DNA from 2 places in the Amycolatopsis sp. cg9 genome. Region 2 is predicted to be linked to the other one. Evidence: riboswitches for the same ligand, from Rfam matches in the RefSeq annotation. Region 2 holds a riboswitch; the other holds the start of a gene.

Region 1 (15,496 bases), 3.5 Mb from region 2:
TGTTCCTGCACGGGATCGGCGACGACTCGTCGACGTGGCTCGAGCTGCTGGCGGAACTGGCGGACGACTTCACGGTCATCGCGCCCGACCTCCTCGGCCACGGGTTCTCGGCGAAACCGCGCGCGGACTACTCGGTCGCCGCCTACGCGTGCGGCATGCGCGACCTGCTGACGACGCTCGACGTCGACCGGGTGACGGTGGTCGGGCACTCCCTCGGCGGCGGCGTCGCGATGCAGTTCGCCTACCAGTTCCCGGAACGCTGCGAACGCCTGGTGCTGGTCGGCTCGGGCGGCGTCGGGGCGGGCGTCCACCCGCTGCTGCGGCTGGCGGCGGCACCGGGCGCGGGACTGGTGCTGCCCCTGCTGGGCGCGCGGCCGGCGCTGCCGGTGCTGCGCGGGTTCGCCGAGCTGCTGCGGATCTCCGAGGACCTCGACTACGTGGTGACGCGCTACCTCCGCCTGGTCGAGCCGGGCACGCGGTCGGCGTTCCTGCGGACGCTGCGCTCGGTCGTCGACTGGCGCGGGCAGGTGGTCAACATGCTGGACCGCTGCTACCTGACCGAGGGCATCCCGACGCTGCTGGTGTGGGGGACCCACGACCGGGTGGTGCCGAGCGGCCACGCGCTGCGCGCGCACCGGGCGATGCCGGGCAGCCGGCTGGTGCTGTTCGAGGGGGCCGGCCACTTCCCGCACCGCTCGGACCCGGGGCGGTTCGCGGAGACCTTGCGGGAGTTCCTGGCGGAGACGCCCCCGGCCCGCTACGACCGGGCGCGGTGGGGCGATCTGCTCCGGGCGGGCCGGCCGGACGGGACACCGGATCCCGCGGTGGCGCCGGACACGGCGGTGTCTTCGGGCACCTGAGCAGCCCCCGTTTTCCACGCTACCGGTGGGCACCGCCCAGCCCTGACAGCACGAAGGCCGCCCCCCCGGGGGGACGGCCTTCGAACTCTCGGCTCAGTGGCCGAACGCGCTGCGTGCGGCGAGGTCCGCCAGCAGTGCGCGGCCCTTCTCGGCGTTGCGGGGCTGGGACAGCACGTCGTAGCGGCGCGCCACCAGCTGGCTCTGCGAGACGAACCCGCGCTTGTTCCGGTTCACCGCGTAGCCCAGCGCGCCGAACAGCAGGTTGAACGCGAGGCCCGCCACCAGCCCGAGGACGATCGGGACCAGGCCCGCGCCCGGGTTGAGCAGGCTGAGGACCAGGCCGAGGAACAGACCGAACATCGCCCCGGACGTCGCCGCGCTGCCGAGCACCTTGCCCCAGGACAGCTTGCCCGCGATGCGCTCGACCAGCATCGGCTCGACGCCCACGATCGTGACGTCGGTGACCGGGAAGTCCGCGCCCGCGAGGTGGTCGACCGCGCGCTGCGCCTGCTCGTAGGACTCGTACGAACCGATCGGCCAGCCGGTGGGCAGGGTCGGCAGCTGGGGCCGCGCCTGCTGCTGTCCGAGCGTGCCTTGCTGCGTGAATGCTGTGGTCATCGATCTCACCTCTCCTGCCCGGTACAACGTGGGAGTATCCCGGTTTCCTCCCGGCGGCACGAATTCACAGACTCTTCTCAGCCGGGCATCACGGACAAACCGGCGGCCCAACCAATGGTTCAAGAAAATACCTTTGTTCCAGTTGACCCGCCGCCGCTCACCGGGTAGGAAGAACCGGCAAAGGATTCATATCAAACCTTTGGGGCGACCGATGGCACGCAGGCGAGGCATGCTCACGCTCGACGAACTCCGCGCGCGCGTGGACGCGGGCACGATCGACACCGTGCTCGTCGCGCTCACGGACATGCAGGGGCGGCTGCAGGGCAAGCGCTGCTCGGCCGAGTACTTCCTCGACGAGGTCGTCGGGCACGCCACCGAAGCCTGCAACTACCTCCTCGCCGTCGACGTCGACATGAACACCGTCGACGGCTACGCGCTCTCCTCCTGGGACAGCGGCTACGGCGACTTCGTGCTCCGCCCCGACCTCGAAACCCTGCGCGAGATCCCCTGGCAGGAGGGCACCGCGCTGGTGCTCGCCGACGTCGAGCGCGTGCAGGGCGGGCCGGTCTCGGTGTCGCCGCGGCAGATCCTGCGCCGTCAGCTCGACCGGCTGGCCGAGCGGGGGCTCGCCGCCTTCGTCGGCACCGAACTCGAGTTCATCGTCTTCGACGACACCTACGAAGCCGCCTGGGACAAGCGCTACCACCGGCTCAAGCCCGCCAACCAGTACAACGTGGACTACTCGATGCTCGGCACCGCGCGCCTCGAGCCGCTGCTGCGCCGCATCCGCAACGACATGGCGGGCGCCGGGCTCTACCCCGAGTCCGCCAAGGGCGAGTGCAACCCCGGCCAGCAGGAGATCGCCTTCCGCTACACCGACGCCCTGAGCACGTGCGACAACCACAGCGTCTACAAGAACGGCGCCAAGGAGATCGCCGCGCAGGAGGGCAAGAGCCTCACCTTCATGGCGAAGTACAACGAGCGCGAGGGCAACTCCTGCCACATCCACATCAGCCTGCGCTCGACCGAGGGCCGCGCCGTCCTGGCGGGCGACGGCGAGCACGGCTTCTCGAAGCTGATGGAGCAGTTCCTCGCCGGCCAGCTCGCCGCGCTGCACGAGCTGACGTACTTCCTGGCGCCGAACATCAACTCCTACAAGCGGTTCGTGCCCGGCAGCTTCGCGCCGACCGCGATCGCCTGGGGCACCGACAACCGGACCTGCGCGCTGCGCGTCGTCGGGCACGGCGAGTCGCTGCGCGTCGAGAACCGGGTGCCGGGCGGGGACGTCAACCCGTACCTGGCCGTCGCCGCGCTGATCGCCGCGGGCCTGCACGGCATCGAGAACGAGCTGGAGCTGGAAGAGCCGTTCACCGGCAACGCCTACCACTCCGACCGGGCCACGGTGCCGACCACGCTGCCCGAGGCCGCCGCGGCCCTCGCGCAGAGCGAACTCGCGCGCGAGGCGTTCGGCGACGACGTCGTCGACCACTACCTGAACGCGGCGAAGATCGAGGTGGCCGCCTACAACGCCGCCGTCACCGACTGGGAGCTCGTCCGTGGCTTCGAACGACTCTAGGCCGGTCATCGGCCTCACCAGCTACCTCGAACCGGCGAAGTTCCTGGTCTGGGAGACCGAAGCCGCGCTGCTGCACCGGGTCTACGTCGACTGCGTGGTCGCCGCCGGGGGCATCCCGGTGCTGCTGCCCCCGGTGTCCGACGCACACGATCGGCTGGTGTCCACTGTGGATGGCCTGGTGCTGACCGGTGGCGCCGACGTCGAGCCGGGGCGCTACGGCCAGGAGCAGCACCCCACGACCTACGTCCGGCCGAACCGGGACGCCTTCGAGTTCGGCCTGTTCGAAGCGGCGCGGAAGGCGGGCAAGCCGGTGCTCGGCGTGTGCCGGGGCCTGCAGGTGATCAGCGTCGCCCTCGGCGGCACCCTGGTCCAGCACCTGCCGGAGGCGAAGGGGACCACCGAGCACCAGCCCGCGCCCGCGACGTTCGGCCGGGGCACCGTCACCCTGGCCGAGGGGAGCCGGGCGGCGGCGATCCTCGGCTCGGAAACCAAGACGCTGTGCTACCACCACCAGGCGATCGACCGGCTCGGCGCGGGGCTCGAACCCGTCGGCTGGGCCGCCGACGGCACGGTCGAGGCCGCCGAGGTACCCGGCGAGTTCACCCTCGGCGTCCAGTGGCACCCGGAGCAGGACAGCGACGACGTGCGGCTCTTCGCGGCCCTCGTCGACGCGAGCAAGGAGAGGGCATGACCAGCAGCTTCGACGTTCTCAACCCGGCCACCGAGGAGGTGGTGCGGACCGTCCCGCTGACCGGCGCGGAGGAGACCGACGCGGCGATCGCGCGCGCCCACGCGGCCTTCCCGGCCTGGCGCGACGTCACCCCCGGCGACCGCGCGCGGCTGTTGCGCCGCTTCGCCGACGCCGTCGAGGCCGACATCGAGAACCTCGCACGGCTGGAGGTCGCCAACTCCGGGCACACCATCGGCAACGCGCGCTGGGAGGCCGGCAACGTCCGGGACGTCCTCAACTACTACTCCGCCGCGCCGGAACGCCTGATCGGCAAGCAGATCCCGGTGCCGGGCGGCGTCAACGTCACGTTCCAGGAGCCACTGGGCGTGGTCGGCGTGATCGTGCCGTGGAACTTCCCGATGCCGATCGCCGGCTGGGGTTTCGCGCCCGCGCTCGCCGCCGGCAACACCGTCGTCCTCAAGCCCGCCGAGCTGACGCCGCTGACCGCGATCCGGCTGGCCGAGCTGGCGCGCGAGGCGGGCATCCCGGCGGACGTCTTCCAGGTGCTGCCCGGCAAGGGATCCGTGGTGGGGCAGCGGTTCGTCGAGCACCCGGCGGTGCGCAAGGTCGTGTTCACCGGCTCCACCGAGGTCGGCAAGCAGATCATGGCCGGCTGCGCGGCGCAGGTGAAGCGCGTGACGCTGGAGCTCGGCGGCAAGAACGCGAACATCGTCTTCGCCGACTCCGACCTGGAGAAGGCCGCGGCGACCGCGCCCTACGGCGTCTTCGACAACGCCGGCCAGGACTGCTGCGCCCGGTCGCTGATCCTGGTGCAGGCGAGCGTCCACGACCGGTTCATGGAACTGCTGGAACCCGCGGTGCACGGCGTCGTCGTGGGCGACCCCGGCGACGAGAAGACCGAGATGGGCCCGCTGATCTCGGCCGCGCACCGGGAGAAGGTCGCTTCCTACGTGCCGGACGACGCGCCGGTCGCCTTCCGTGGCAGCGCGCCCGCCGGCCCCGGCCACTGGTTCCCGCCGACCGTCCTCACCCCGCCCGACCTGCGGCACCCGGCCGTGGCGGAGGAGGTGTTCGGCCCGGTCGTCGCCGTCGTGCCGTTCGCGGAGGAGGCCGACGCGGTCCGCATGGCCAACGCGACCGAGTACGGCCTGTCCGGGTCGATCTGGACCCGCGACGCCGGCCGCGCGTTCCGGGTGGCGCGCGGCGTCGAAGCGGGCAACCTCTCGGTCAACTCGCACTCTTCGGTGCGCTACTGGACGCCGTTCGGCGGGTTCAAGCAGTCCGGCCTCGGCCGCGAGCTGGGCCCCGACGCCGCGGCGGCGTTCACCGAAACCAAGAACGTCTTTCTGAGCACGGAGGAGTAATGGTCCAGCGATTCGAAGGCCGCGTGGCGGTCATCACCGGCGGGGCGAGCGGGATCGGGCTCGCCTCGGCCCGCCGCCTGGCGAGCGAAGGGGCGAAGGTCGTCATCGCGGACCTGACCCCGGTCTTGGGCAAGGCGGTCGCCGACGAGATCGGCGGCGCGTTCATCCAGACCGACGTCACCGACGCCGAACAGGTCGAGAACCTGTTCCACAGCACGGTCGAGCAGTTCGGCTCGGTCGACGTCGCGTTCAACAACGCCGGCATCTCCCCGCCCGAGGACGACTCCATCCTGACCACCGGCATCGAGGCGTGGGAGAAGGTCCAGCGGGTCAACCTGACGTCGGTGTACCACTGCTGCAAGGCCGTCCTGCCGCACATGCAGCGCCAGGGCAAGGGATCCATCATCAACACGGCCTCGTTCGTCGCGGTGATGGGCGCGGCGACGTCGCAGATCTCCTACACCGCGTCCAAGGGCGGCGTGCTCGCGATGAGCCGCGAGCTCGGCGTCCAGTTCGCGCGGGAGAACATCCGCGTCAACGCGCTCTGCCCGGGCCCGGTGAACACCCCGCTGCTCAAGGAGCTGTTCGCGAAGGACCCGGAACGCGCGGCGCGGCGGCTGGTCCACGTGCCGGTCGGCCGGTTCGCCGAGCCCGAGGAGATCGCGGCGGCGGTGGCGTTCCTGGCCAGCGACGACGCCAGCTTCATCACGGCCTCGCAGTTCCTGGTCGACGGCGGCATCTCCGGCGCGTACGTCACCCCGCTCTAACGCTTGGTCGGTTTCTTGACGCCGTAGACCTCCCGGAGGTAGTTCCAGGCGGCGTTGAGCTTCCTGCGCTCTTCGGAGACCAGGCGTTCGCGGCGGCGGAGCACGCGGACGGCGACCTCGGCGGCGAGGAAGGCGCCGGCGGCGAAGGTCAGCACGCCGACGATCAGGGTCAAGGCGACGACGGTGGTGGTCATGGTGACCAGCGTCGGGCGGCCGTGGGCGTTTTGTCCCTGCGCAAAGCTAGCGGGTTTCGTTAGCTTTGTGAGGTGACGCACTGGCGCGCCGACGAGTGGGCGGAAGCGGTCCGGGCCGGCATCCGCTCCCGCGGGCTCTCCCTGGACGAGGCCGCGCGCCGGATCGGCGTGCCGACGTCGACGCTGCGGAGCTGGATCGAGCACCGGCACGCGCCGAAGGTGACCGTCTTCGACCACTGGGCGCAGCTCGCCGAGGTGACCGGGATCGGGGAGGCCGAGCTGCTGCGCGTCGCCGGGGTGCTGCCCGGCTCGCTCGCGTCGCCGGTGCACGTCGCGCAGGCGGCCAAGGCGCTGCGGGAGGGCATCGACCAGGCCGGGCAGTTCCTCCGCCAGGCCACCGCGCTCGTGTACTCCTCGCCCGGGACGCAGGTGGCGAACGCCATCGCCGCGTCGCCGGTCGACTGGGAGATGCGGATCCGCTCGGCCACCCGCGGCGACGAGGTCCGCGTCACCTACCACCACTACGTCGGGGTCGTGCCGCCGCGGGACTTCCCCCACGACGACGCCGAGGTGCGCCGGATCCTCGAGCACGACGTCCTGGGCGAGCTGTGGCGGCCGCTCGGGCTGTACTGGCGGGTCGCCGAGGTGCACGACTGGCACGAGCCGCCGCGGCTGGTCATCCAGGTGCCCGAGCAGGAGGCGACGCGTCCGCCCGCGCCGTCACCGGTCGTGACCGCGCCGCCCGTCGTGGTGCTGTCGCCGATCTGGGGCTACGGCGAGCTGCTGGCGTCGCTGGTCGCCGACGGCCTCGGGTTCGGCAACGTCGACTTCCGCTACTTCGGCCTCCCGGACGCGATGGCCGACCGCGTCCGGATCACCGCCCGCGAGCTGGCCGAGCCCGCGCCGCGGCTGGTGCACTCGGTGCCGCCGATCATGCTGCTGCACGGCCTGGCCGTGCCGGACCTGACCGGACGGCTCCCGGTCGTGGTCCGCTACGGGCCGCGGATGCGGGCACGGGCGGCGCGGATCTACCGGTCGGCGCTGCTCGAAGCGGGGTTCGACGACCCCCTCGACGGCGCCCGCGCCATCGAGGAGGCGATTTCGATCCCGCCCGGCTGCCGGTACTACGAGGTGACCCTGGCCGACGAGGACGTCTTCGACGGCGACCGCCCGTCCCTGGACCGGCTCAACGACTCGGTGGCCTGGCACGCCGAGCAGATCGTCGAGCAGGTGCTGCTGGGCGCGGGTCACCCGCCGGTCCCGCTGGGTGGCCCGCTCAAGCGCCTGGTCCTGCCCTCGGGCCGGGTCCGCCGCCCGCCCGCGCTGGCCGGCCAGGTGGTCCACCGGGTCGCCGGAACCTAGCGCCCCAATGTGGCGTTCGGTGCGTCAGACGCACCGAACGCCACATTGGGTGCGCTGGATGCACCCAACGCCACATTGGGGCGCTCGGGGTGGGGTCGAGGATCACTGTGGCGTTGGCCGGGTGAGGTGGACGGATCTCGAACGCGGCAGGTACCGTAACCGCCACAACTGCAGATCGGGCCGTTGAGCCGAGGCGGGAGAGCCCTCACGAAGTCGGTGGGGCACCGAAGGAGCAAACTCCCCGGAATCTCTCAGGTACCTGCTACCGCTTCGCGCGAGGCCACTCTGGAAAGCAGGCGCACCCGCGCCTCACCCAAGGTGAAAGCCGTGTCCCGCACGGTGAAACTCTCAGGTGCCATGACAGAGGGGGAGTTCCCAGCGCACCGTTGTGTGCCCGGCCCGAGGAGCTCCCGATCACTTCAACGCAGTTCGACGCCCGCCACATCGGCCCGTCCGAGGCCGAGCGCGCGAAGATGCTGGCCGAGTGCGGCTACAGCAGCCTCGACGCCCTCGTCGGCGCCGCCGTCCCGAGCGCCATCCGCGCCACCCGTGACCTGCGGCTCCCGCCTGCCGCGTCCGAAGAGGACGCCACCGCGGAGCTGCGCGCCCTCGCCGCGCGCAACCGGCCGATGACGCAGATGATCGGGCTCGGCTACTCCGACACCGTCACCCCCGGCGTGATCCGCCGCAACGTCCTCGAGAACCCGGCCTGGTACACGGCGTACACGCCCTACCAGCCGGAAATCTCCCAGGGCCGGCTCGAAGCGCTCCTCAACTTCCAGACCATGGTCGCCGACCTGACCGGGCTGGCCACCGCGAACGCCTCCCTGCTGGACGAGTCGACCGCCGTCGCCGAGGCCGTCACGCTGATGCGCCGCGCGTCCAAGTCCAAGTCGAACAAGGTCGTGCTGGACGCCGAGTGCCTGCCGCAGACGATCGCCGTCGTGCGGACCCGCGTCGAGGCCCTCGGCATCGAGGTCGAGGTCCGCGACCTGCTGACCGGCCTGCCGGACGAGTTCTTCGGCGTCGTCGCGCAGTACCCGGGCGCGTCGGGCGTGCTGCGCGGCCGCGGCTTCTACCACGCGATTTCGGAGTCGGCGAAGGCCGCGGGCGCGCTGTTCACGGTCGCCGCCGACCTCCTCGCGCTGACGCTGGTCACCGCGCCGGGCGAGTTCGGCGCCGACGTCGCCGCGGGCTCGACGCAGCGCTTCGGCGTCCCGCTCGGCTACGGCGGCCCGCACGCCGGGTACATGTCCGTCCGCGCCGGCCTCGAGCGCTCGCTGCCCGGGCGCCTGGTCGGCGTCTCGGTGGACGCCGACGGCAACTCCGCCTACCGGCTCGCGCTGCAGACCCGCGAGCAGCACATCCGCCGCGAGAAGGCGACGTCCAACATCTGCACCGCGCAGGTCCTCCCGGCCGTGCTGGCCGCGATGTACGCGGTCTACCACGGCCCGGACGGCCTGAAGCGGATCGCCCAGCGCGTCCACGGCCTCGCCGCGGGCTTCGCCGACGCTCTCCGCAAGACCGGCGTCGAGGTCGTGCACGAGTCCTTCTTCGACACGGTCGTCGCGCACGTCCCGGGCCAGGCCGCCGAGGTCCACGCGGCCGCCCGCGAGGCCGGCATCAACCTCGGCCACGTCGACGCCGACCACGTCCGCGTCGCCTTCGACGAGGTCAGCACCCCGGCGATCACCGCGAAGGTCCTGAAGGCGTTCGGCGTCGAGGCCGACGTCACCGACGGCGTCGCGCTGCCGAACGGCCTGGCCCGCGAGAGCGGCTTCATGGGCCACGAGGTCTTCGGCACCCACCGCTCCGAGACGGCGATGCTGCGCTACCTGCGCAAGCTGTCCGACCAGGACTACGCCCTCGACCGCGGCATGATCCCGCTCGGCTCCTGCACGATGAAGCTCAACGCCACCACCGAGATGGAGCCGATCAGCTGGCGCGAGTTCGCCGGCATCCACCCGTTCGCGCCGGCCGAGGACGCTTCGGGGTACCACACGCTGGTCGGGCAGCTGGCCGAGTGGCTGGCCGAGGTCACCGGCTACGACAAGGTGTCGCTGCAGCCGAACGCGGGCAGCCAGGGTGAGCTGGCCGGGCTCCTCGCGATCCGCGCGTACCACCGCGCGAACGGCGACGAGGCCCGGGACGTCTGCCTGATCCCGTCGTCCGCGCACGGCACCAACGCCGCCTCCGCGGTGCTCGCCGGGATGCGCGTGGTCGTGGTCAAGTGCACCGACGAGGGCAACGTCGACCTGGCCGACCTGCGGGCCAAGGTGGACGCCCACCGGGACACGCTCGCCGCGATCATGGTCACCTACCCGTCCACGCACGGCGTGTACGAGCACGACATCGACGAGCTGGCCAAGATCGTCCACGACGGCGGCGGCCAGGTGTACGTCGACGGCGCGAACCTCAACGCCCTGCTGGGCCTGGCCAAGCCGGGCGAGTTCGGCGGCGACGTCTCGCACCTGAACCTGCACAAGACCTTCTGCATCCCGCACGGCGGTGGCGGCCCGGGTGTCGGCCCGGTCGCGGTGCGCGCGCACCTGGCGCCGTACCTGCCGAACCACCCGCTGCTCGACGCCGCCGGCCCGGCGACCGGCGTCGGCCCGATCAGCGGCGCGCCCTACGGCTCGGCGTCGATCCTGCCGATCTCCTGGGCGTACGTCCGGATGATGGGCGCGCCCGGCCTGACCGCGGCCACCAAGGTCGCCGTGCTGGCCGCGAACTACGTCGCTTCGCGCCTGGCCCCGCATTACCCGGTGCTCTACACCGGCCAGGACGGCCTTGTCGCGCACGAATGCATCCTCGACCTGCGCCAGCTCACCAAGGAAACCGGCGTGACGGTCGACGACGTCGCGAAGCGGCTCATCGACTACGGCTTCCACGCGCCGACCATGTCGTTCCCGGTCGCGGGCACGCTGATGGTCGAGCCGACCGAGTCCGAGGACCTCGGCGAGATCGACCGGTTCATCGCCGCGATGATCGCCATCCGCGCGGAGATCGACGAGGTGGCGAACGGCAAGTGGAGCGCCGAGGAGTCGCCGCTGCGGGGTGCGCCGCACACCGCGGAGACGCTGGTCGGCGAGTGGGACAAGGCCTACGACCGCGAGCTGGCCGTGTACCCGGCGGGTGTTTCGCGCAAGAACAAGTACTGGCCCCCGGTGCGCCGCATCGACGGCGCGCGCGGCGACCGCAACCTCGTGTGCTCCTGCCCGCCCCTCAACGCTTACGAAGGCTGACAGTGTCGAAGGAAACCTCCCTGCACGGAGTCCACAAGGGACTCGGTGCGCTGTTCACCGACTTCGCCGGCTGGTCCATGCCGGTCCGCTACGCCAGCGAGCTGGCCGAGCACAAGGCCGTCCGCGAGGCGGCCGGGCTGTTCGACCTCTCGCACATGGCCGAAATCCACGTCACCGGCAAGCAGGCCGCCGACGTCCTGGACTTCGCGCTGGTCGGCAACCTCACCGGGGTCAAGCCCGGCCGCGCGCGGTACACGATGATCTGCGACGCCGCCGGTGGCGTGCTCGACGACCTCGTCGTCTACCGCCTCGCCGACGAGCACTACCTGGTCGTCGCGAACGCGGGCAACGCGAAGGTCGTCGCGGACGCGCTGGCCGAACGGGTCGCGGGCTTCGACGCCGTCGTCGACGACCGCAGCGAGACCACCGCGCTGATCGCCGTCCAAGGCCCGAACGCCGCGGCCATCCTCGGTGCCGTCACCGACGCCGACCTGGCCGCGCTGAAGTACTACGCCAGCGTCCCGGCGGTCGTGAAGGGCCACGACGTCCTGCTCGCCCGCACCGGCTACACCGGCGAAGACGGCTTCGAGCTGTTCGTGAACGCCGACGAGGCCCCGGCGGTCTGGCGGATCCTCACCGAGGCCGGCGAAGGCCACGGCCTGGTCCCGGCCGGGCTGGCCTGCCGCGACACGCTGCGGCTGGAGGCCGGGATGCCGTTGTACGGCAACGAACTCACCCTCGACCAGAGCCCGTTCGAAGCGGGCCTCGGCCGCGTGGTCAAGTTCGAGAAGCCGGGCGACTTCGTCGGCCGCGCGGCCCTCGAAGAGCGGTCCGAGCAGGACGTCCCGCGCGTGCGGGTCGGTCTGAAGGGGGCCGGTCGCCGCGCCCCGCGCCACGGCTACAAGCTGCTGGCCGACGGCAAGGAGATCGGCGAGGTCACCAGCGGCGCCCTGTCGCCGACGCTGGGTTACCCGATCGCCATGGCGTACGTCGATCGGGCGTACACCGAGCCCGGCACCGAGCTGTCCGTCGACATCCGGGGCAGGATCGAGCCCGTCGAGGTCGTCGCCCTGCCCTTCTACTCCCGCGCGTAAGGACTGTTGAACCGTGAGCATCCCCGAGAACCTGCAGTACACCAAGGAACACGAGTGGCTGTCCGTCGAGGACGGCGTCGCCACCGTCGGCATCACCGCCTTCGCCGCCGAGTCGCTCGGTGACATCGTGTTCGTCCAGCTGCCGGACGCCGGCTCGACCATCACCGCCGGCGAGGTGTTCGGCGAGGTCGAGTCGACCAAGTCGGTCAGCGAGCTGTACGCGCCCGTCTCCGGCGAGGTCGTCGAGGTGAACGGCACCACATCGGACACCCCCGAGGTCATCAACTCGGACCCGTACACCGAAGGATGGCTCCTGAAGGTGCGTCTGTCCGGGGACGTGCCGGACCTGCTCGACGCCGCCGCGTACGCCGCGCACACCCAGGAGAACTGATGACGACTTTCGACGCCCACCTCGCCGACGTCGACCCCGAGGTCGCGGCGGCCGTCGCCGACGAGCTCACCCGCCAGCAGTCCACCCTGGAAATGATCGCGTCGGAGAACTTCGCCCCGGTGGGCGTGCTCGAGGCGCAGGGCTCGGTGCTGACCAACAAGTACGCCGAGGGCTACCCGGGCCGCCGCTACTACGGCGGCTGCGAGCACGTCGACGTCGTCGAGCAGCTCGCCATCGACCGCGCCAAGGCCCTCTTCGGCGCCGAGCACGCCAACGTCCAGCCGCACTCGGGCGCGCAGGCCAACGCGGCCGCGATGTTCGCCGTGCTCAAGCCGGGCGACACGATCCTCGGCCTCGACCTCGCGCACGGCGGCCACCTGACGCACGGGATGAAGATCAACTTCTCGGGCAAGCTCTACGACGTCGTCGCCTACCACGTCGACAAAGAGACCGGGATCGTCGACCTCGCCGAGATCGAGCGCCTGGCCGTCGAGCACCAGCCGAAGCTGATCATCGCCGGCTGGTCCGCCTACCCGCGTCAGCTCGACTTCGCCGAGTTCCGCCGCATCGCGGACCTGGTCGACGCCAAGCTGATGGTGGACATGGCGCACTTCGCCGGGCTGGTCGCGGCCGGGCTGCACCCGTCGCCGGTGCCGCACGCCGACATCGTCACCACGACCACGCACAAGACCCTGGGCGGCCCGCGCGGCGGCCTGATCCTGTCGCGCGCGGAGCTGGCGAAGAAGATCAACTCGGCGGTGTTCCCCGGTCAGCAGGGCGGGCCGCTGGAGCACGTCATCGCGGCCAAGGCCGTCGCGCTGAAGATCGCCGCGAGCGAGGAGTTCAAGGAGCGTCAGCAGCGGACCCTGGAGGGCTCGCGGATCCTGGCCGCGCGGCTGTCGCAGGACGACTGCTCTTCGGTGGGGGTCCGCGTGCTGACCGGCGGCACCGACGTCCACCTGGTGCTCGTCGACCTCGTCCAGTCCACTCTGGACGGTCAGCAGGCCGAGGACCGGCTGCACGAGGTCGGCATCACGGTCAACCGCAACGCCGTCCCGTTCGACCCGCGTCCGCCGATGATCACGTCGGGCCTGCGGATCGGCACGCCGGCGCTGGCCACCCGCGGGTTCCGGGCCGAGGACTTCGCCGAGGTCGCCGACGTCATCGCCGAGGCGCTGAAGCCGGAGTTCGACGACGCCCTGCGGTCGAAGCTGCGCGACCGTGTCGAAGCGCTGGCTGCGAAGCACCCGTTGTACGCGGACCTGTCCCGGTGAGCGCGCTGCCCGAAGGCCGGAAGCTGCTGCGTCTCGAGGTTCGCAACAGTGAGACGCCGATCGAGAAGAAGCCGCCGTGGATCAAGACGCGGGTGCGGATGGGGCCGGAGTTCACCGAGCTCAAGGGCTTGGTGCGCCGTGAGGGCTTGCACACGGTGTGCGAAGAGGCGGGTTGTCCCAACATTTACGAGTGCTGGGAGGACCGGGAGGCCACGTTCCTCATCGGTGGTGACCAGTGCACGCGCCGGTGTGACTTCTGCCAGATCGACACGGGTAAGCCCGCCGCTCTCGACCGGACTGAGCCCCGCAAGGTCGCCGAGTCCGTGCAGGCCATGGGCCTGCGGTACTCGACGGTGACCGGTGTGGCCCGGGATGACCTTTCCGATGGTGGGGCTTGGCTGTACGCGGAGACCGTGCGCCAGATTCACGAATTGAACCCGGGTACCGGTGTCGAGTTGCTGATCCCGGACTTCAACGCGGACCCCGCGCAGCTGGCCGAGGTGTTCGGGTCGCGGCCGGAGGTGCTGGCCCACAACGTAGAAACGGTGCCGCGGATCTTCAAGCGGATCCGTCCCGGGTTCCGCTACGCGCGTTCGCTGGAAGTCATTACGAAGGCGCGTGAGTTCGGCCTGGTGACGAAGTCCAACCTGATCCTCGGGATGGGCGAGACCCCGGACGAGGTGGCTCCGGCGATGCAGGATCTGGTGGATGCGGGGTGCGAGATTCTGACGATCACGCAGTACCTGCGTCCGTCGCCGCGGCATCACCCGGTGGATCGGTGGGTGAAGCCGGAGGAGTTCGTCGAGCATTCGAAGGCTGCCGAGGCGATGGGTTTCGCCGGTGTGATGGCCGGGCCGCTGGTTCGGTCGTCGTACCGCGCGGGACGCCTGTACGCGCAGACCAAGGGTTACCGTGGAGAGGAGCTGCCGGCCAACCTGCAGCACCTCGCCGACCAGGGCCCGGCCGCGCAAGAAGCCAGCTCACTGCTGGCGCGATAGGAAGGGGCGGATCAATGGCGATCAGCGTCTTCGACCTGTTTTCCATCGGCATCGGCCCGTCGAGCTCCCACACCGTCGGGCCGATGCGGGCGGCACTGACCTTTGTGGACGGACTCGGCGACGAGCTCGCGCGGACGTCTCGCGTCCAGGCCGAGCTGTTCGGCTCGCTCGGCGCGACCGGCTTCGGCCACGGCAGCGACAAAGCCGTCCTGCTCGGGCTTTCCGGTGAGCGTCCCGAAGAGATCGACACCGACGTCGTCCCGGTGCGCATCGCGGAGATCCGCGAATCCGGGCGGCTGAAGGTCCGCGGCACGCACGAGATCGCGTTCGACGAGGACACCGATCTCACCATGCACCGCCGCAAGTCGCTGCCCGCGCACCCGAACGGCATGGTCTTCCGCGCGTTCGACGCGGCGGGCGAGCTGCTGCGCGAGAGGACGTACTACTCGGTCGGCGGCGGGTTCGTCCGGGACGAGTCGTACGAGACCGACACGGTGTTCGTCGAGGACTCGACGCCGGTGCCGTACCCGTTCCGCACGGGCGCGGACCTGCTCGGGCACTGCGCGTCGACCGGGCTGCCGATCAGCGAGATCATGCTGGCGAACGAGCTGGCCTGGCGGTCGCGCGAAGAGGTCCGGGACGGGCTCCTGGCGATCTGGGCGGTCATGGCCGAGTGCGTCCGCAACGGCTGCACGCACGAAGGCGTCCTGCCGGGCGGCCTGAAGGTCCCGCGGCGCGCGAAGTCGCTGCACGAAAAGCTGCTGGCCGAGGACGGCGCGGACGACCCGTTGTACGCCATGGACTGGGTGAGCCTGTACGCGCTGGCGGTCAACGAGGAGAACGCGGCGGGCGGGCGCGTGGTCACCGCCCCGACCAACGGCGCGGCCGGCATCATCCCCGCGGTGCTGCACTACTACCAGCGCTTCATCCGCCACTCGAACGACGACGGCATCGTGAAGTTCATGCTCACCGCGGGCGCGATCGGCTCGATCCTCAAGCAGACGGGCTCGATCTCGGGCGCCGAGGTCGGCTGTCAGGGCGAAGTCGGTTCGGCGTCGGCGA
Region 2 (15,496 bases):
GGCGCCGGTGACGTCGCCGCACGGGACGCCGGGCGCCGTCGACTCCGCCGCCGCGGCGGCCGCTGGAACGGAGGCCGGGGCAGCGGGGGCCGGGTCACCGCCACCGCACCCGGCCAGTGCGGCGGACGCGGCGACGAGCAGCAAGGGGTAGGCGAGAGTCTTCATGGGCCCTTCAGGAGCGGAACGGTTCGGCGGGGATCACTCGGACGGCACGACGGCGGCGAACACCGTCTGCTCGCCCTTGGTGCAGGTGGTGCCGCCTTGCGCGGCGGGCGGCCCGGAGGTGCACAGCCAGCCGTCGACGGTCTCGTTCACCGCGTCGTTCGACCCCGCGCCCTGGCGGCCGGCGATCTTGCGGTGGAAGTCGCCGACGAGCTTCGTCGCCGCGACGCAGCTGACGCCGGCGGAGCCGCTGTCGAAGACGTAGAGCGTGAGCCCGCTGGCGGCGGTCACCGTCCCGCAGGAGCCGGGAACCGACGGCGGTGCCCCGGCGGGCTTCGGCGCGGACGGCACCGCGGCCGAGCTCTCCGCGGCGGGCGGCGGCGGGGGAGTACCGGCGGACGTCGTCGCGGGCGCCTCGCTCGACACCGAGGGTGACGGCGCCGGCGCCGGGGCCGCCTGTTCGGCGGAGCAGGCGGCGAGCACGGGCACGGCGAGGCAGGCCACGAGCCACATCTTCGTGGTGGTCGGGTGGGGCACCGCGATCCTTCCTCCCCGGCTGGCTGGCCCGGTCATTCTGGCCCATCCGGGCGAGGCACCGAGGGGCGACGCGCCCACGGGTGTGCCGGAGATTACTCCAGCCGGGTGGCGGCCCGGTCCGGTGGCCACCGGAAGACCGTCCACAATGGACGATTAACATTCCGTTCACGCTCCGAAACCTCAGGCTGCCATCTCGAATCGATCGGTCTAATTCCCGCCGTGCCGGTTAACAATCCGGCTCCGCGTGCCGAAGATCTTGGTGGGAGGCAAGAAGAGCTCCCGTCCCCGAAACCCGCCCCGAGCCCGTGAGAGTCATGAACGCCGAAGCTGCCACCAGCACCGAAGACCCGTCCAGTCCGCCGACCGTTCCCTGCACCGTCGTCTGGTGCTGCGGCCGCCCCTACGTCCTCGAGGGACGAGCCGGCCGCGCCCGTTGGATGGGCACCGACTACCGCGGCCGCCCCGAGTCGCTGACCAGCGCCGAGCTGCAGCGCCGCGGGTGGAGCCACCGCCGCGCGAGCTGAACCCCGGCCGGGCCGCCGTGACCGCGGCGGCCCGCTCCGGACGGCTGAGTTCCGGGCCCGCAGGAACGTCATGAACGAGTCGTTCATGTCGTCCGGTGCGGTGAACGAGTCGTTCATGACATCGGAACCGGCCGCGGCGCCCGACGGCTCGCCCGGCCGCGCCGCCGCACCACCCGGCGCCGCCACCCCACCCCGCTGTTTAATGGCCCGGTGAGCACAGCCGCGCCCGAACCCGCCGCTCAGGCGGGCGCCCCCGAGCCGTCCCTGCTGCGGCAGGCGATGAACGTTCCCAACATCCTGTCCCTGCTGCGGCTGGCCGGCGTGCCGGTGTTCCTCTGGCTGCTGCTCGGCCCCGAGGAGGACGGCTGGGCGCTCGCCGTCCTCGTCTTCAGCGCGCTCACCGACTGGCTCGACGGCAAGCTCGCCCGGTGGCTCAACCAGATGTCCCGGCTCGGGCAGCTGCTCGACCCCGCCGCCGACCGGCTGTACATCCTCGCCACGCTCATCGCGTTCCTGGCCCGCGAGATCATCCCCTGGTGGGTCGTCGTCCCGCTGCTCCTGCGCGAAGCCGTCCTCGGCGTCTGCGTCCTGACGCTGCGCCGCCGCGGGTTCGCGCCGCCGGAGGTCACCTACATCGGCAAGGGCGCCACCTTCGTGCTGATGTACGCCTTCCCGTTCCTGCTGCTCGCGCAGGGCGGCTCCGACGTCGCCTCGGTCGCCCGGCCGATCGGCTACGCCTTCACCATCTGGGGTGGCGTCCTGTACGTCTGGTCCGGCGTGCTCTACGTCCTCCAGGCGCGCAACGCCCTGCGCGGGGCCCGGGACGACTGAGCCGGGCCCGGGCCGGGCGGTTGCGCCGTGTGGGTGTAAGACTTCGCCCAGCACGTTTCGCCAGTGAGGGCATGAAAGGGGACCGGCGGTGTCCGCTCCTGAAGAGCTTCGCTACACCGAGGAACACGAGTGGGTCGCCACCCGCGAGGAGACGCTCGTCCGCGTGGGCATCACCGAGTACGCGCAGGACCAGCTGGGCGACGTCGTCTTCGTCGACCTGCCCGAGGTCGGCCGCCAGCTCAGCACGGGCGACGTCTTCGGCGAGGTCGAGTCGACGAAGAGCGTCTCCGAGCTGTTCGCGCCGGTCGACGGCGAGGTCGTCGCGGTGAACGACGGGGTCGCCGAGTCGCCGGAACTGATCAACAGCGACCCCTACGGCGAGGGCTGGCTGATCGAGATCCGGCTCGACGACCCGGCGGGTCTGGAAGCCCTGCTCGAAGCCGAGGCGTACGACGCGCTGACCAAGGGCTGAAGCCCACTCCCACCCGGTCGGACCAGCACTGCGCCGGTTCGGGGAGCCGGGGCTCGGAGAATCGATCAGGCACGGTACGTTGGCAGCTACACGTTCTTGAGTACTAGGCAACACAGCATGTGTGGAGGAGAGCTCAGGTGAGCACGAACGACGGGCCCGGCGGCGTTCCCCCGGAGCAGTCTCCGGAGCGGACCTCTGTCTTCCGGGCAGACTTCCTGGCCGAAGTCGAAGGCCACGAGCCCGCCCCCGCCGCGGAGGCGCCCGTCCAGGGTGTCGACGCCCTCCCGGCGGGTTCGGCGCTGCTGGTCGTGAAGCGCGGGCCCAACGCGGGTTCGCGGTTCCTGCTCGACCGCGACACCACCAGCGCCGGGCGGCACCCGGACAGCGACATCTTCCTGGACGACGTCACGGTCTCCCGCCGGCACGCCGAGTTCCGGCGTGAGGGCGGCGAGTTCGTCGTCATCGACGTCGGCAGCCTCAACGGCACCTACGTCAACCGCGAGCCGGTCGACCAGGCCGTCCTCGCCGGCGGCGACGAGGTCCAGATCGGGAAGTTCCGCCTGGTCTTCCTGACCGGCCCGGGGCACGGGGGCCAGGGGGCGCAGTGACGGCGGCCGGACGGCCACAACGCGACGGGTTGAGCATCGGGGCCGTTCTCGCGCAGCTGCGCGGCGACTTCCCCGATGTCACCATCTCCAAGATCCGGTTCCTCGAAGCCGAAGGCCTGGTCCAGCCGGGCCGGACGCCTTCGGGGTACCGGCAGTTCGCCGCGGCGGACGTGGAGCGTCTCAGGTTCGTCCTGGCCGCCCAGCGGGACCACTACCTCCCGTTGAAGGTCATCAAGGAACAGCTGGACGCGGCGGACTCGGGTGCCGAGCCCGCCGCGGCCCTGCCCCGCCCGCCGCGCCGGCTGGTGCCGATCGACGCACCGGCCGAGAACGTCGGCTTGCCCGTGGCGGACGACTTCACCACGGGCAAGGAGCTGCGCCTGACCCAGGAGGAGCTCCTGGAGCAGGCCGGCATCGACGCGGCCGCGCTGGCCGAGCTGCAGCAGTACGGCCTGGTCCGGCCCGGTCCCGCCGGGTTCTTCGACCCGGACGCGGTGCTGGTCGCGCGGACGGTGCGGGCGATGACCGAATTCGGTATCGAGCCGAGACACCTGCGTGCCTTCCGCGCCGCGGCCGACCGCGAGGTCGGGTTGCTGGAGCAGATCGTGACCCCGGTGTACCGGCATCGTGACCCGGAGGCCAAATCGAGGGCCGACGAAGTGGTGCGCGAGCTGGCGGCACTGTCCGTGACGCTGCACACGCTCCTCGTCAAGGCCGGAATCCGTGGCGTCGCCGGGTGTTGATCGTAACGGGGCGGTGAGATCCTCTTTGCGGTCCCATGTCAATGACTGAATGTTCGGCACCGCATGCCGTACCGTGAAGGCACGGGTTTGCGGCAGGCGAACCGAGAGAGTCCGGACAGCGAGCACAGCGCGCGGATGACGGGTAGCGTCGACAGTGGCGGCGCGAAGCCGTTCCACCGCTGAAGCCCGTGCACGAGAGGGAGGCGAAATCCGATGAGCGAAATGCGCGTCGTCGGGGTGCGGGTCGAGCTGCCCGCGAATCAGCCGATCTTGTTGCTGCGGGAGACCGAGGGCGAACGGTACCTGCCGATCTGGATCGGCTCGGTCGAAGCCACCGCCATCGCTTTGGAGCAGCAGGGAGTCCGCCCGGCCCGTCCGCTCACGCATGACCTGCTGAAAGAGGTCATCGGAGCACTCGGCCGGGAACTCGAGCAGGTCGTGATCACCGACCTCAAGGAAGGCACGTTCTTCGCGGAGCTGGTCTTCGACGGCGACATCCGGGTGTCGGCCCGGCCGAGCGATTCGGTCGCACTGGCCCTGCGGATCGGCGTGCCCATCCACGCCGTGGACGCGGTGCTGGAAGAGGCGGGCCTGATCATCCCGGACGAGCAGGAGGACGAGGTCGAGAAGTTCCGCGAGTTCCTCGACTCCGTGTCGCCGGAAGACTTCCGCGGAGCGGACACCTGATTTCTTGCCTTGACGCGGACGTCAACGTCTAGCGTCGGGGTATGCGGATCGGAGAATTGGCGCAGCGCACGGGTGTCACCACCCGTGCGCTGCGTTTTTACGAGGACCAGGGCCTCCTCGCGGCCCGTCGCTCGGCGAACGGCTACCGCGAATACGACGAGGACGACCTCCAGCTGGTCAAGGAGATCCAGACCCTGCAGACGGTCGGGCTGACCCTCGAAGAAACCCGGCCGTTCGTCGAGTGCCTGCGCAGCGGTCACGAAACCGGCGACTCCTGCGCGAATTCGATCGAGGTCTACCGCCGCAAGCTCGAAGAAGCCGACGCGCTCTTGTCCCGCCTCGGCGGCATCCGCGCCGAGCTGGCCGCGAAGCTCGCCGGCGCGCTCGCCCGGCAGGCGCCCGATCCGTGTGTCGTGCCCGAATCCCCGCGTCCGTGAAGGAGCCGCTCATGTCCGGAGTCACCGAAGTCACCGACTCGACCTTCGCCGAGGCCCTCGGCAGCGACGTCCCCGTGCTGGTCGAGTTCTGGGCCACCTGGTGCGGCCCGTGCCGGATGGTCGGGCCGGTGCTGGCGCAGCTGGCCGCCGAGCGCGCCGGGGAACTGGCCGTCCGCAAGATCAACGCGGACGAGAACCCGGAGACGACCCGGTCCTACCAGGTCATGTCGCTGCCGACGATGATCCTGTTCCGCGGCGGGGAGCCGGTCGAGACGATCGTCGGCGCGTTCCCGAAGGCCCGCATCGAAGAGCGGCTCGACCGGGCCCTCACGGCGCCGTCGCTTTGACGAACGCGTCCGCCACCTCGCGGCCGTACTTCTCCACGTCCAGCGCCGGGTCGGCCGCGTAGGCCGCGGCGACGCCGTCGATGGCCTGCGCGATGGACATCGCCATCACCTCGGGCGTGAAGTCGCCGAAGGCACCCTCGGCCTGGCCCTGTTTGAGCTGGCGGGCCAGTCCGTGCACGCGCAGGTCGTCGACCAGCACCTTCGTCATCACCCAGCCGTCGACGTCGTCGGCGTTGGCGGCCAGCTCCGTCAGGACCCGGACGCACTCCGGGTACGTGCGCAGGAACGCGATCGACGTCTCGATGTGCGCCCGCAGGTAGCCGGGCCGGTCGGCGGGGTCGAGGCCGCCGCCGGTGCGTTCGGCCAGGTACTCGTTCTTCGTCTCGACGACCGTGCTGAGCACGGCCTGCATCAGGCCGGCCTTGTTCGTGAAGTGGTAGGAGATGAGCCGGGTGCTGCTGAGCCCGGCCCGCTCCTTGATCTTGGCGAACGTGGTCCGGCGGTACCCGAGGTCGGCGAGGACGCCGATGGTCGCGCCGATGATCTGCGCGCGGCGGGCGGCCTCGGCCGGGCTGAGCCCCAGTTCGGCCATGAGGTCGGTGTTTACTTGCATGAGTAAAAAGTTACTCGGCTGAGTAAATCGAGTCAAGGGGTTTAAGTCCGCGTGTGTCGGGTACGGCGAACGGCGCAAAGGCTCATCCGACCGTTGAGGCTTGCCGCGCGTCGCGTTGACCGGCACTGTCCGGGCGCTTACCGTCGAAGGAGGTAAATCGCCACGGTGTGATTCACGGTCTGGGGCCGGATCGTGGTGATTGATCTCCGGCGGGTCCCGCTCCTGGGACCGTCCGGCTGTCATTCGCCGGCCGTCAGGTCGGGCGAGGGGAGGCTTGCGTGGTCGAGGCTGGTTCCGAGAAGCAGCCTGTTGAGGTCGCGAGTGGCGAGCAGGGTGAGCTGTTCCCCGACAACTCGCTGCCGGACGAGCTGGTGGGCTACCGCGGGCCGGCCGCGTGCCAGATCGCCGGGATCACCTACCGCCAGCTCGACTACTGGGCCCGGACGAAGCTGGTCGCACCCAGCATCCGCACGGCGCACGGCTCCGGCTCGCAGCGGCTGTACTCGTTCAAGGACATCCTGGTCCTCAAGGTCGTCAAGCGGCTGCTGGACACCGGGGTCTCGCTCCAGAACATCCGGGTCGCCGTCGACCACCTGCGCGTGCGCGGGGTCCGAGACCTGGCCCGGGTGACGCTGTTCTCCGACGGCACCACCGTCTACGAGTGCACCTCGCCGGAGGAGATCGTCGACCTGCTCCAGGGCGGCCAGGGCGTCTTCGGCATCGCGGTCAGCGGTGCCATGCAGGAGATCAGCGGGACCATCCACGAATTCCCGGCCGAACGCGCCGACGGCGGGGTCGTCGAGACGCACCAGCCGGACGAGCTCACCCAGCGCCGCAACGCACGCAAGACCGGTTGATCACCGCTGCGGCGGACGGAGTAAGGTTCCCGGTGCGGTCGACGAACCCGCGCGGGAGAGTCCGAGCCTCACCTTGAGCTCGGCGCCGAAGGAGCAAGTCCTCCCCGGAACCTCTCAGGCACCCTGGACCGCGCGGATGAGACGCCTCTGGAAAGCGGGTCGTCAGGACACAGCCTGATGGCCCCGCCGACGGTGCAAGCCCGGCTCAACCACGCGGGCGAAACTCTCAGGCGCCCTTCGGGGTACGGACAGAGTGGGGAGGCCGGGACACCGCGGTCCCGGCTCAGCCCCGCTGTCCCCCAGGAGGCCGCCGTGCACCCGTCACTCGCCTCGCTGGAGCAGGGGACCCCCTTCGCCGACCGGCACATCGGGCCTGGTCCGGACCAGCTCGGCCGGATCCTCGACGTCATCGGCGTCGCTTCCCTCGACGAACTCGCCGGGCACGCCGTCCCCGAGTCGCTGCGCGCGTCCGCCGAGCCGCTCGAACTGCCCCCGGCGGCCTCCGAAGCCCAGGCGCTGGCCGAACTGCGCGCGCTGGCCGCCCGCAACCGCCCGACCGCCGCGATGATCGGGCTCGGCTACCACGACACCGTGACGCCGCCCGTGATCCGGCGGAACGTGCTCGAGAACCCGGCCTGGTACACCGCCTACACGCCGTACCAGCCGGAAATCTCCCAAGGGCGGCTCGAAGCGCTGCTCAACTTCCAGACCGTGGTCGCGGACCTGACCGCGCTGCCGATCGCGAACGCCTCCCTCCTCGACGAAGCCACCGCGGCCGCCGAGGCGATGACGCTGGTGCGGCGGGCCGGGAAGTCCGCGTCGAACCGGTTCGTCGCCGACCGCGACACCCTGCCGCAGACCCTCGCCGTGCTGCGGACGCGGGCCGAGCCGCTGGGGATCGAGCTGGTCGTGGAAGACCTGTCCCAGGGACTCACCGGACTCGGGCTCGGCGGGGACTTCTTCGGCGTGCTGCTGGCCTACCCGGGTGCGTCCGGCGCCGTGCACGAGCTCGACCTGACCATCGCGGAAGCCAAGAAGCACGGCGCCGCGGTGATCGTGGCCGCCGACCCCCTCGCCCTGACGTTGTTGCGGCCGCCGGGTGAGCTCGGCGCCGACGTCGCCATCGGGTCGACGCAGCGGTTCGGCGTCCCGCTCGGCTTCGGCGGTCCGCACGCGGCGTACCTCGCGGTGCGGAAAGGCCTGGAGCGCCAGCTGCCCGGCCGCCTGGTCGGCGTGTCGAAGGACGCGGACGGCGCGCCCGCGTACCGGCTCGCCCTGCAGACGCGCGAGCAGCACATCCGCCGCGAGAAGGCGACCTCGAACATCTGCACCGCGCAGGTCCTGCTGGCGGTCATGGCGTCGATGTACGCCGTGTACCACGGGCCCGACGGGCTCCGCGCGATCGCGCTGCGGACCCACCGGATGGCCACCGTGCTCGCCGCCGGCCTGGCCGAAGGCGGCGTGGAGGTCGTGCACGGCGAATTCTTCGACACCGTGACCGCGGCGGTGCCGGGCCGGGCCGACGCGGTCGTCGCGGCGGCCCGCGACCTCGGCGTCTCCCTGCGCCGGATCGACGCCGACCACGTCGGCGTCGCCTGCGACGAAACGACCACACGGGAGCGGCTTTCGTTCGTGTGGAAGGCGTTCGGCGTCTCGGTGTCCGATGTGGACGGCCTGGACGCGGACACGGCCGACGCGCTCCCGGCCCCGCTGCGGCGCACGAGCGAGTTCCTCACGCACCCGGTGTTCCACGAGCACCGGTCGGAAACCGCGATGCTGCGGTACCTGCGCCGGCTGGCCGACCGGGACTACGCGCTCGACCGCGGCATGATCCCGCTCGGCTCGTGCACGATGAAGCTCAACGCCACCGCGGAGATGGAACCGGTCACCTGGCCGGAGTTCGCCGGGCTGCACCCGTTCGCGCCCGCCGAGGACGCCGCCGGGCTCCTCGAAGTCGTGGCCGACCTGACCGACTGGCTCGCGCGGATCACCGGCTACGACGCGGTTTCCCTGCAGCCGAACGCCGGCAGCCAGGGTGAGTTCGCGGGCCTGCTGGCGATCCGCGCCTACCACCGTTCGCGCGGCGAGGACGCGCGGGACGTCTGCCTGATCCCGGCCAGCGCGCACGGCACGAACGCGGCGAGCGCGGTGATGGCGGGCATGCGGGTGGTCGTCGTCCGCTGCGGCGACACCGGGAACATCGACCTCGCGCACCTGCGGTCCACTGTGGACGAGCACCGCGGCGACCTGGCCGCGATCATGCTGACCTACCCGTCGACGCACGGGGTGTACGAGGACACCGTCGGCGAGGTCTGCGCGGCGGTGCACGACGCGGGCGGGCAGGTCTACGTCGACGGCGCCAACCTCAACGCGCTGATCGGCGTCGCCCAGTACGGCCGGTTCGGCGCCGACGTCTCGCACCTCAACCTGCACAAGACGTTCTGCATCCCGCACGGTGGCGGCGGTCCCGGCGTCGGCCCGATCGGGGTGCGCGCGCACCTGGCGCCGTTCCTGCCGAACCACCCGCTGCAGCCGGCGGTCGGTCCCGCGACCGGCGTCGGCCCGGTCAGCGCGGCGCCCTGGGGCAGCGCGTCGATCCTGCCGATCTCGTGGGCGTACGTCCGGATGATGGGCGCCGTCGGCCTGCGCCGGGCGACGCTCGTGGCGGTGGCCAACGCCAACTACGTCGCCCGGCGCCTCGGCGAGCACTACCCGGTGCTGTATACCGGCCGGTCGGGTTTCGTGGCGCACGAGTGCATCCTGGACCTGCGGCCGCTGACGAAGGCGACGGGCGTGACCGTGGACGACGTCGCGAAGCGGCTGGCGGACTACGGGCTGCACGCGCCGACGATGTCGTTCCCGGTCGCGGGCACGCTGATGGTCGAGCCGACCGAGAGCGAGGACCTGGCGGAGCTGGACCGCTTCTGCGCGGCGATGGTCGCGATCCGCGCGGAGATCGACCGCGTCGGGTCGGGGGAGTGGCCGCTGGCGGAGTCCCCGTTGCGGCTGGCCCCGCACACCGCGGGCTGCCTGGCCGGCGACTGGAACCGCCCGTACAGCCGGGAGACGGCGGTGTTCCCCGCCGGCCGCACCGCGGCGAAGATCTGGCCCCCGGTCCGCCGCATCGACGGTGCGTCCGGCGACCGCACCCTGATCTGCTCCTGCCCACCGCCGGAGGCCTTCACGACTTTTCACCAGTGACGTGGAGCAGCAGTTCGGTGCGGCTGGTGACGTCGAGCTTGCGGTAGATCCGCTGCAGGTGCTTCTGGACCGTCCGCGGGCTGATGCCGAGGCGGCGGGCGATCTCGCGGTCCGTGGCGGCCCGCGCGACCAGATCGGCCACCTGCTGTTCGCGGGCGGTCAGCTCCGGAGCCGTGCCGGGGACCGGCCGGACCGCCGGGCGCTCGTGCCGGGCGAACGCCTGGGCCAGGTGGGGCGTGAGCAGCTCGACCAGGTCGTGGTCGCGGGCGGAGAACCCGGGCCGCGACCGGCTGAGCGTCAGGACGCGCCCGTGCCGATCGTCGACCTGGACCACGCACAGCAGCTGGTCGACGGTCCCGCGCGGCCGGTAGAAGTCGGTGTAGAACGGCAGGCCGCGCAGCGTCCGGAGGTCGGCCAGGTCGGTCAACGCGGCCGCCGTGCCGAGCCGCAATGCCCCCGAGCGGTACGCCGCGAACCCCGGGTGCTGGTGCGCCAGCGCCCGGAACTCCGCGTGGCGCATCAGGTTGTGCTCCGGCCGGTCGGTCACCGTGCCGGTCAGGCGGCGGGTCGTGTGCTCGGTGCTCGTGCACGAGACGACGTCGCAGCCGACCAGGCGGCCCAGCGCGGCCAGGCCTTCGCCGGGGCCCGCCGCCTTCAGCTCGCGCACCACCTCGAGGGTGCGGTGCAGGCACCGCGCCGTCAGTTCACTGCTCACCCGGAATCCCCCTCGGCTCGTCCGGTCAAGAAAGACCCGGGCGAGCCGAGGGAGATACGAACCGGTGTTATCGGGCGATCCGGACGTTCAGCGTGGTGTTCGCCCCAGCGCTCACCATCGACTGCGCGATGCTGCTGATCCCGGCCGGCGCGCTGTAGGAGTTGTTGTTGCTGTCGTCCTCGTCGTCGGTGTGGAAGAAGCCCGACGAGTCGACCCCGGAGAACACGAGGTAGCCGAAGCCGACGTTCGGGAACGCCGTCGTCGTGGCCACCCCCGGTGCGAACAGGCAGAACCGCAGCAGCGTGTTGCTGTCGCTCACGTTCGGGAAGATGTTGCCCGAGAACGAGTTGTTGTTGCTGTCGTCCTCGTTGTCGAACCGGCGCGAGAACTCCTGCGAGCCGTTCGGGCAGTTCGCGCCCAGCTTGAGCACCGAGTAGGGCCGGAACGAGCCGGACTGCGTGACGCCGCGGAACGCGGCGCCGTTGACCCGGCAGAAGAACATCTCCGTGTTGCTCGTGCTGCTGACCGCCCCGATGAAGCCGCCGCGCGAGTTGGCGTTGCCCGAGTCCTCGTCGTCCATCCGGATGACGATCGCCTCGGTCCCGACCGGGCACGACCGGCCCGACGGGATGACGCCGACGTCGGTCGTCGCCGCCTGGGCGGGCGCGGCCGACAGGGTCAGCGCTCCCGCGAGCGATGCCAGGAGCAGTGCCGGAACGGTGAAGAGTCGTTTCATGGTTGGTCTTCCTCCCCATTGCTGTGTGACCGCTCAAGGACACCAAGCCGGCCGGGGGAGCGGCCATACGCACTTCTGCGTACGCGGGTCCACGGGGCCCGCACAGGAACGGGAGGTAGGTTGGCCGCCATGGCGAGTGCGCACGGTCCTGATCGGACGTCCGTGGTCGTGACCGGCGGCAGCGGCTTCATCGGCCGGGCCGTCGTGCGCGCCCTCCTCGACCGGGGCGTCCCGGTCACCGTCGTGGACCGGGTGCCCTTCCCCGATGACCTCGACGGGGTCCGCGTGGTGACCGGCGACCTCCGCGAGGCCGCCGTCCGCGAGGAGGCCGTGACCACGGAGACCGCGGGGATCGTGCACCTGGCCGCGCTGACGTCGGTGCTGAAGTCCGTCGAGCTGCCCGAGGACACCTTCGCCGACAACGTCCTGGTCACCCAGGAACTGCTCGAGCTCGCCCGCCGCCGCGAGGTGCCGAAGTTCCTGCTCGCCTCCACCAACGCGGTGATCGGCGACGTCGGCACCGCGACGATCACCCCGGACCTCCCGCTGCGGCCGCTGACGCCGTACGGCGCGACCAAGGCGGCGTGCGAAATGCTGCTCTCGGGCTACGCCGGCGCGTACGGCATGACGACGTGCGCGTTGCGGTTCACCAACGTCTACGGCCCGGGAATGTCCCACAAGGACAGTTTCGTGCCGCGCATGATGCGCGCCGCGTTGTCCGGCACCGGCGTCAAGGTCTACGGCGACGGCCGCCAGCGCCGCGACCTCGTGCACGTCGACGACGTCGTCCGCGCGATCCTCTCGGCCCTCGACAGCGGCCACACCGGCCGCGCGATCGTCGGCGCCGGGCGCTCGGTGTCGGTGCTGGAGATGGTCGACGCCGTCCGCGAGGTGACCGGCGCCGAGCTGCCCGTCGAGCACGTCGACGCGCCGGCGGGGGAGATGCCCGCGGTGGTCGTCGACGTCTCGGCGAGCGCGGGGACCATCGGGTACCGCCCGGAGGTCTCGCTGGTCGACGGGCTGGCCACGGCGTGGAAGTACTTCTCCGGGCTCGACCGTCCGAACGCGACACCGTGACGGCGTTCCTGCGCCGCCACTGGCTGCTGCTCCTGCTCCTCGTCCCGGCGATCGCCCTCCGGGTGCTGACCTGGCTCGCCTACCGGCCCGCGCTGCTGTACATCGATTCGTTCCGCTACCTCGACAACCTGCACGCCCTGCGCGCGGACCAGCTGAACCCGATCGGCTACGACCTCGTGCTGCGGCCGCTGCTGGCCGTCGGCGGCCTGGCGTGGGTGGCGGCGGTCCAGCACGCCGGCGGGATCCTGATCGCGATCGGCGCCTACGCGCTGGTGCTGCGGCTCGGCGGCCGCCCGTGGGTCGCGGCGCTCGCCGCGGTGCCGGTGCTGCTCGACGCTTACCAGCTGCAGATCGAGCAGAACATCATGTCCGAGGTCGTCTTCGAGGCGGTGCTCCTCGGGCTCCTGTGGCTGCTGCTCGGCCGGGGTGCGCCGGGCTGGAAACGCGCCGGCGCGGCGGGATTGCTGCTCGGGTTCGGCGTGCTGACGCGGCTGATCGGCATCTCCCTCGCCCTGCCGCTGCTGGTGTTCCTGGTCGTCGCCGGGGGAGCGTGGCGGCACTGGGCGGGCTGGCGCCGGGCCGGCATCGGGCTGCTCGGCCTGCTGGCGGTGCTCGTGCCGTACTCGGCGCGGGTGCACTCGGAGACCGGGAAGTGGGGGCTGACCGGCCCGTCGGGCAACATGCTCTACGGCCGCACCGCCGCCGTCGCCGACTGCGCGAACCTCCACCTCGGCCCGACGCTGCAGGTCTTCTGCCCGGCCGAGCCGCGCGAGACCCGGCTGGTGGACAACTACACGCACGCCGACCTCGACCCGAACTGGCCGGGCCCGCTCCCGCCGGGCGCCGACAAGGCCGCGCTGGCCCACGAGTTCGCGATCGACGTCCTGGAGGAGCAGCCCGGCGACGTCGCCGCGGCGATCCTGGGCGACTTCGCCAAGAGCTTCGCCTGGAGCCGCGAACAGGACCCGGCCGACGTGCCGCTCGACCGGTGGCAGTTCCAGCCGACCTACCCGCAGTGGGCCGACCAGTCGCTGATCGACCTGGTCACCCGGCAGAACGACGGCGTCGTCGCGAGCGTCGACCAGCCGCTGGCGAAGGTCCTGCGCGACTACCAGCTGGGCGGCGGGTACGTCTCCGGTGGAGTGCTCGGCATCGGCGCGCTGCTCGGCCTGCTGACCGTTTTCCGGCGCAAGAAGCCCCTGGACCGGGCCCGGGCGGGCGCGCTGCTGGCGGCGTCGAGCGGGCTGGTGCTGCTCTTCGCCTCGGCGGTGTTCCAGTTCTCCTGGCGCTACCAGATCCCGGCGCTGGTGCTGTTCCCGGTGGCCGGCGCGCTCGGCTTCACGACACTGACCTCGGCCGGCCGGAGGCGCCTCGCCGCCTTCCCCGACGACGTCGACGCCGGGGCGCTGGCCGAGTTCCACCGCCGCCACCCGGAGCTGGCGCTGGCTCCGCTGACCGTCGTCATCGCCGCCTACAACGAGGCCGGCGGCATCGGCGAGGTCCTGGAGAAGATGCCGGACCGGTGCCTCGGGATGCCGGTGGACGTCCTCGTCGTCGTCGACGGCGGGACCGACGACACGGCCGCGATCGCCGAGGCGCGCGGCGCGTACGTGTGCGTGGCGCCGCGCAACCGCGGCCAGGGCGCCGCGCTGCGCCTGGGTTACCACCTGGCGGCGGAGTGCGGCGCCGAGTACATCGTCACGACCGACGCCGACGGGCAGTACGACAACAGCGAGCTGGAAGCGCTGGCTCGCCCGGTCGTCGAGGGCACGGCGGACTTCGTCACCGGGTCCCGGCGGCTCGGGCACGAGGAGGCCGACAGCCGCGTCCGGTGGCTCGGCGTGCGGGTGTTCGCCGCGCTGGCGTCGGTGCTGACCGCGCGGCGGATCACCGACACGTCCTTCGGCTTCCGCGCGATGCCGGCCGAGCTGGCCTGCTCGGTGCCGCTCAACGAGCCCCAGTACCAGTCGTCGGAGCTGCTGCTCGGCGTCACCGCGCGCGGCGCCCGGGTCACCGAGCTGCCGATGAGCATGCGGCTGCGCAAGGCGGGCAAGAGCAAGAAGGGCGGCAGCCTGGTCTACGGCGCGAACTACGCCCGCGTCATGACCGGGACGTGGTGGCGGGGGTACGTGCTGCGCCGCGGCCGAACACGACGCGGTCGAGCAGGGTGAACTTGAGGACGAACACCACCGCGTAGCTGCCCACGTACGCGCCGTCGACGAGCACGACCCACCAGAAGTGCGGCACGTCCGCCCGCGCCAGCAGCGAACCGGCCAGCGTCGTCAGCCCGATCGAGGCGAGGCCGCCGAGACCGATGACGGCCAGGTAGGGCAGCAGTTCCCGCCGGACGCGCGGCCGCCCGGTGCGGCCCCACACCCAGCGGCGGGTGACCAGGAAGTTCAGCACCGCCCCGGCCGCCCACGCCAGCGCACCGGCGAGCGCGGCGGCACCGCCGGTGGCGAGGACGGCGAGCAGGACGACCTGGCTGAGCACCGTGGCGGCGACCGACGTCGCGGCGGCGCGGGCCAGCCGGGCCCAGCCGCGGCGGCGGGTCTTCTCCGCCGTGCGGGGCCGCACGCCGTTGGTTACGGTCGTCATGTCCCCATCCTCCCCGGGTGCCGGTCGCGCCGCCGTCCGACCCCCCTACGCATAGGAGATTCACAGCTCTTTGCCAGGTGCTCATCAGCACCTGATCGATAGCGTCGGGTTCTTGAACGAGCAGGAAAGGCGGCACAATGCGGGTGCTGGTTCTCGGCGGTGACGGATATCTGGGCTGGCCGACCGCGCTGCACTTATCGGACAAAGGCCACGAGGTGGCGGTTCTCGACAATTTCGCCCGGCGCGGCTACGACGACGAACTCGGCGTCGAAAGCCTGGTCCCGATCGAATCGCTGAAGGACCGGATCGCCGCCTGGCACGAAGTGTCGGGACACGCGATCACCAGCTACG

The links. A riboswitch is a leader RNA that binds a small molecule or an ion and turns the genes downstream of it on or off. The one in region 2 is predicted to bind glycine.
Region 1: linked by a shared signal. The riboswitch ahead of gcvP (aminomethyl-transferring glycine dehydrogenase) and the one ahead of gcvP (aminomethyl-transferring glycine dehydrogenase) in region 2 are both predicted to bind glycine.

Annotation. Positions count from the first base shown of each region.
Region 1 is NZ_CP166850.1:4,530,926-4,546,421, forward strand. Features, by position in the region: gene AB5J73_RS21710 (alpha/beta fold hydrolase) at 1-860, shown strand, start outside; gene AB5J73_RS21715 (general stress protein) at 954-1,478, opposite strand; gene AB5J73_RS21720 (glutamine synthetase family protein) at 1,690-3,054, shown strand; gene AB5J73_RS21725 (gamma-glutamyl-gamma-aminobutyrate hydrolase family protein) at 3,035-3,745, shown strand; gene AB5J73_RS21730 (aldehyde dehydrogenase) at 3,742-5,109, shown strand; gene AB5J73_RS21735 (3-oxoacyl-ACP reductase) at 5,109-5,876, shown strand; gene AB5J73_RS21740 (hypothetical protein) at 5,873-6,070, opposite strand; gene AB5J73_RS21745 (helix-turn-helix domain-containing protein) at 6,143-7,432, shown strand; glycine riboswitch at 7,708-7,806, shown strand; gene gcvP (aminomethyl-transferring glycine dehydrogenase) at 7,846-10,677, shown strand; gene gcvT (glycine cleavage system aminomethyltransferase GcvT) at 10,680-11,771, shown strand; gene gcvH (glycine cleavage system protein GcvH) at 11,785-12,162, shown strand; gene glyA (serine hydroxymethyltransferase) at 12,162-13,436, shown strand; gene lipA (lipoyl synthase) at 13,433-14,434, shown strand; gene AB5J73_RS21775 (L-serine ammonia-lyase) at 14,449-15,496, shown strand, end outside.
Region 2 is NZ_CP166850.1:8,011,023-8,026,518, reverse strand. Features, by position in the region: gene AB5J73_RS37290 (hypothetical protein) at 1-165, opposite strand, end outside; gene AB5J73_RS37285 (hypothetical protein) at 199-699, opposite strand; gene AB5J73_RS37280 (hypothetical protein) at 1,014-1,223, shown strand; gene AB5J73_RS37275 (CDP-alcohol phosphatidyltransferase family protein) at 1,434-2,054, shown strand; gene gcvH (glycine cleavage system protein GcvH) at 2,143-2,526, shown strand; gene garA (glycogen accumulation regulator GarA) at 2,664-3,134, shown strand; gene AB5J73_RS37260 (MerR family transcriptional regulator) at 3,131-3,877, shown strand; gene AB5J73_RS37255 (bifunctional nuclease family protein) at 4,091-4,564, shown strand; gene AB5J73_RS37250 (MerR family transcriptional regulator) at 4,606-5,001, shown strand; gene trxA (thioredoxin) at 5,013-5,348, shown strand; gene AB5J73_RS37240 (TetR/AcrR family transcriptional regulator) at 5,329-5,961, opposite strand; gene AB5J73_RS37235 (MerR family transcriptional regulator) at 6,240-6,818, shown strand; glycine riboswitch at 6,861-6,959, shown strand; gene gcvP (aminomethyl-transferring glycine dehydrogenase) at 7,131-10,019, shown strand; gene AB5J73_RS37225 (LuxR C-terminal-related transcriptional regulator) at 10,000-10,734, opposite strand; gene AB5J73_RS37220 (hypothetical protein) at 10,802-11,470, opposite strand; gene AB5J73_RS37215 (NAD-dependent epimerase/dehydratase family protein) at 11,600-12,547, shown strand; gene AB5J73_RS37210 (glycosyltransferase) at 12,544-14,718, shown strand; gene AB5J73_RS37205 (GtrA family protein) at 14,648-15,145, opposite strand; gene AB5J73_RS37200 (NAD-dependent epimerase/dehydratase family protein) at 15,283-15,496, shown strand, end outside.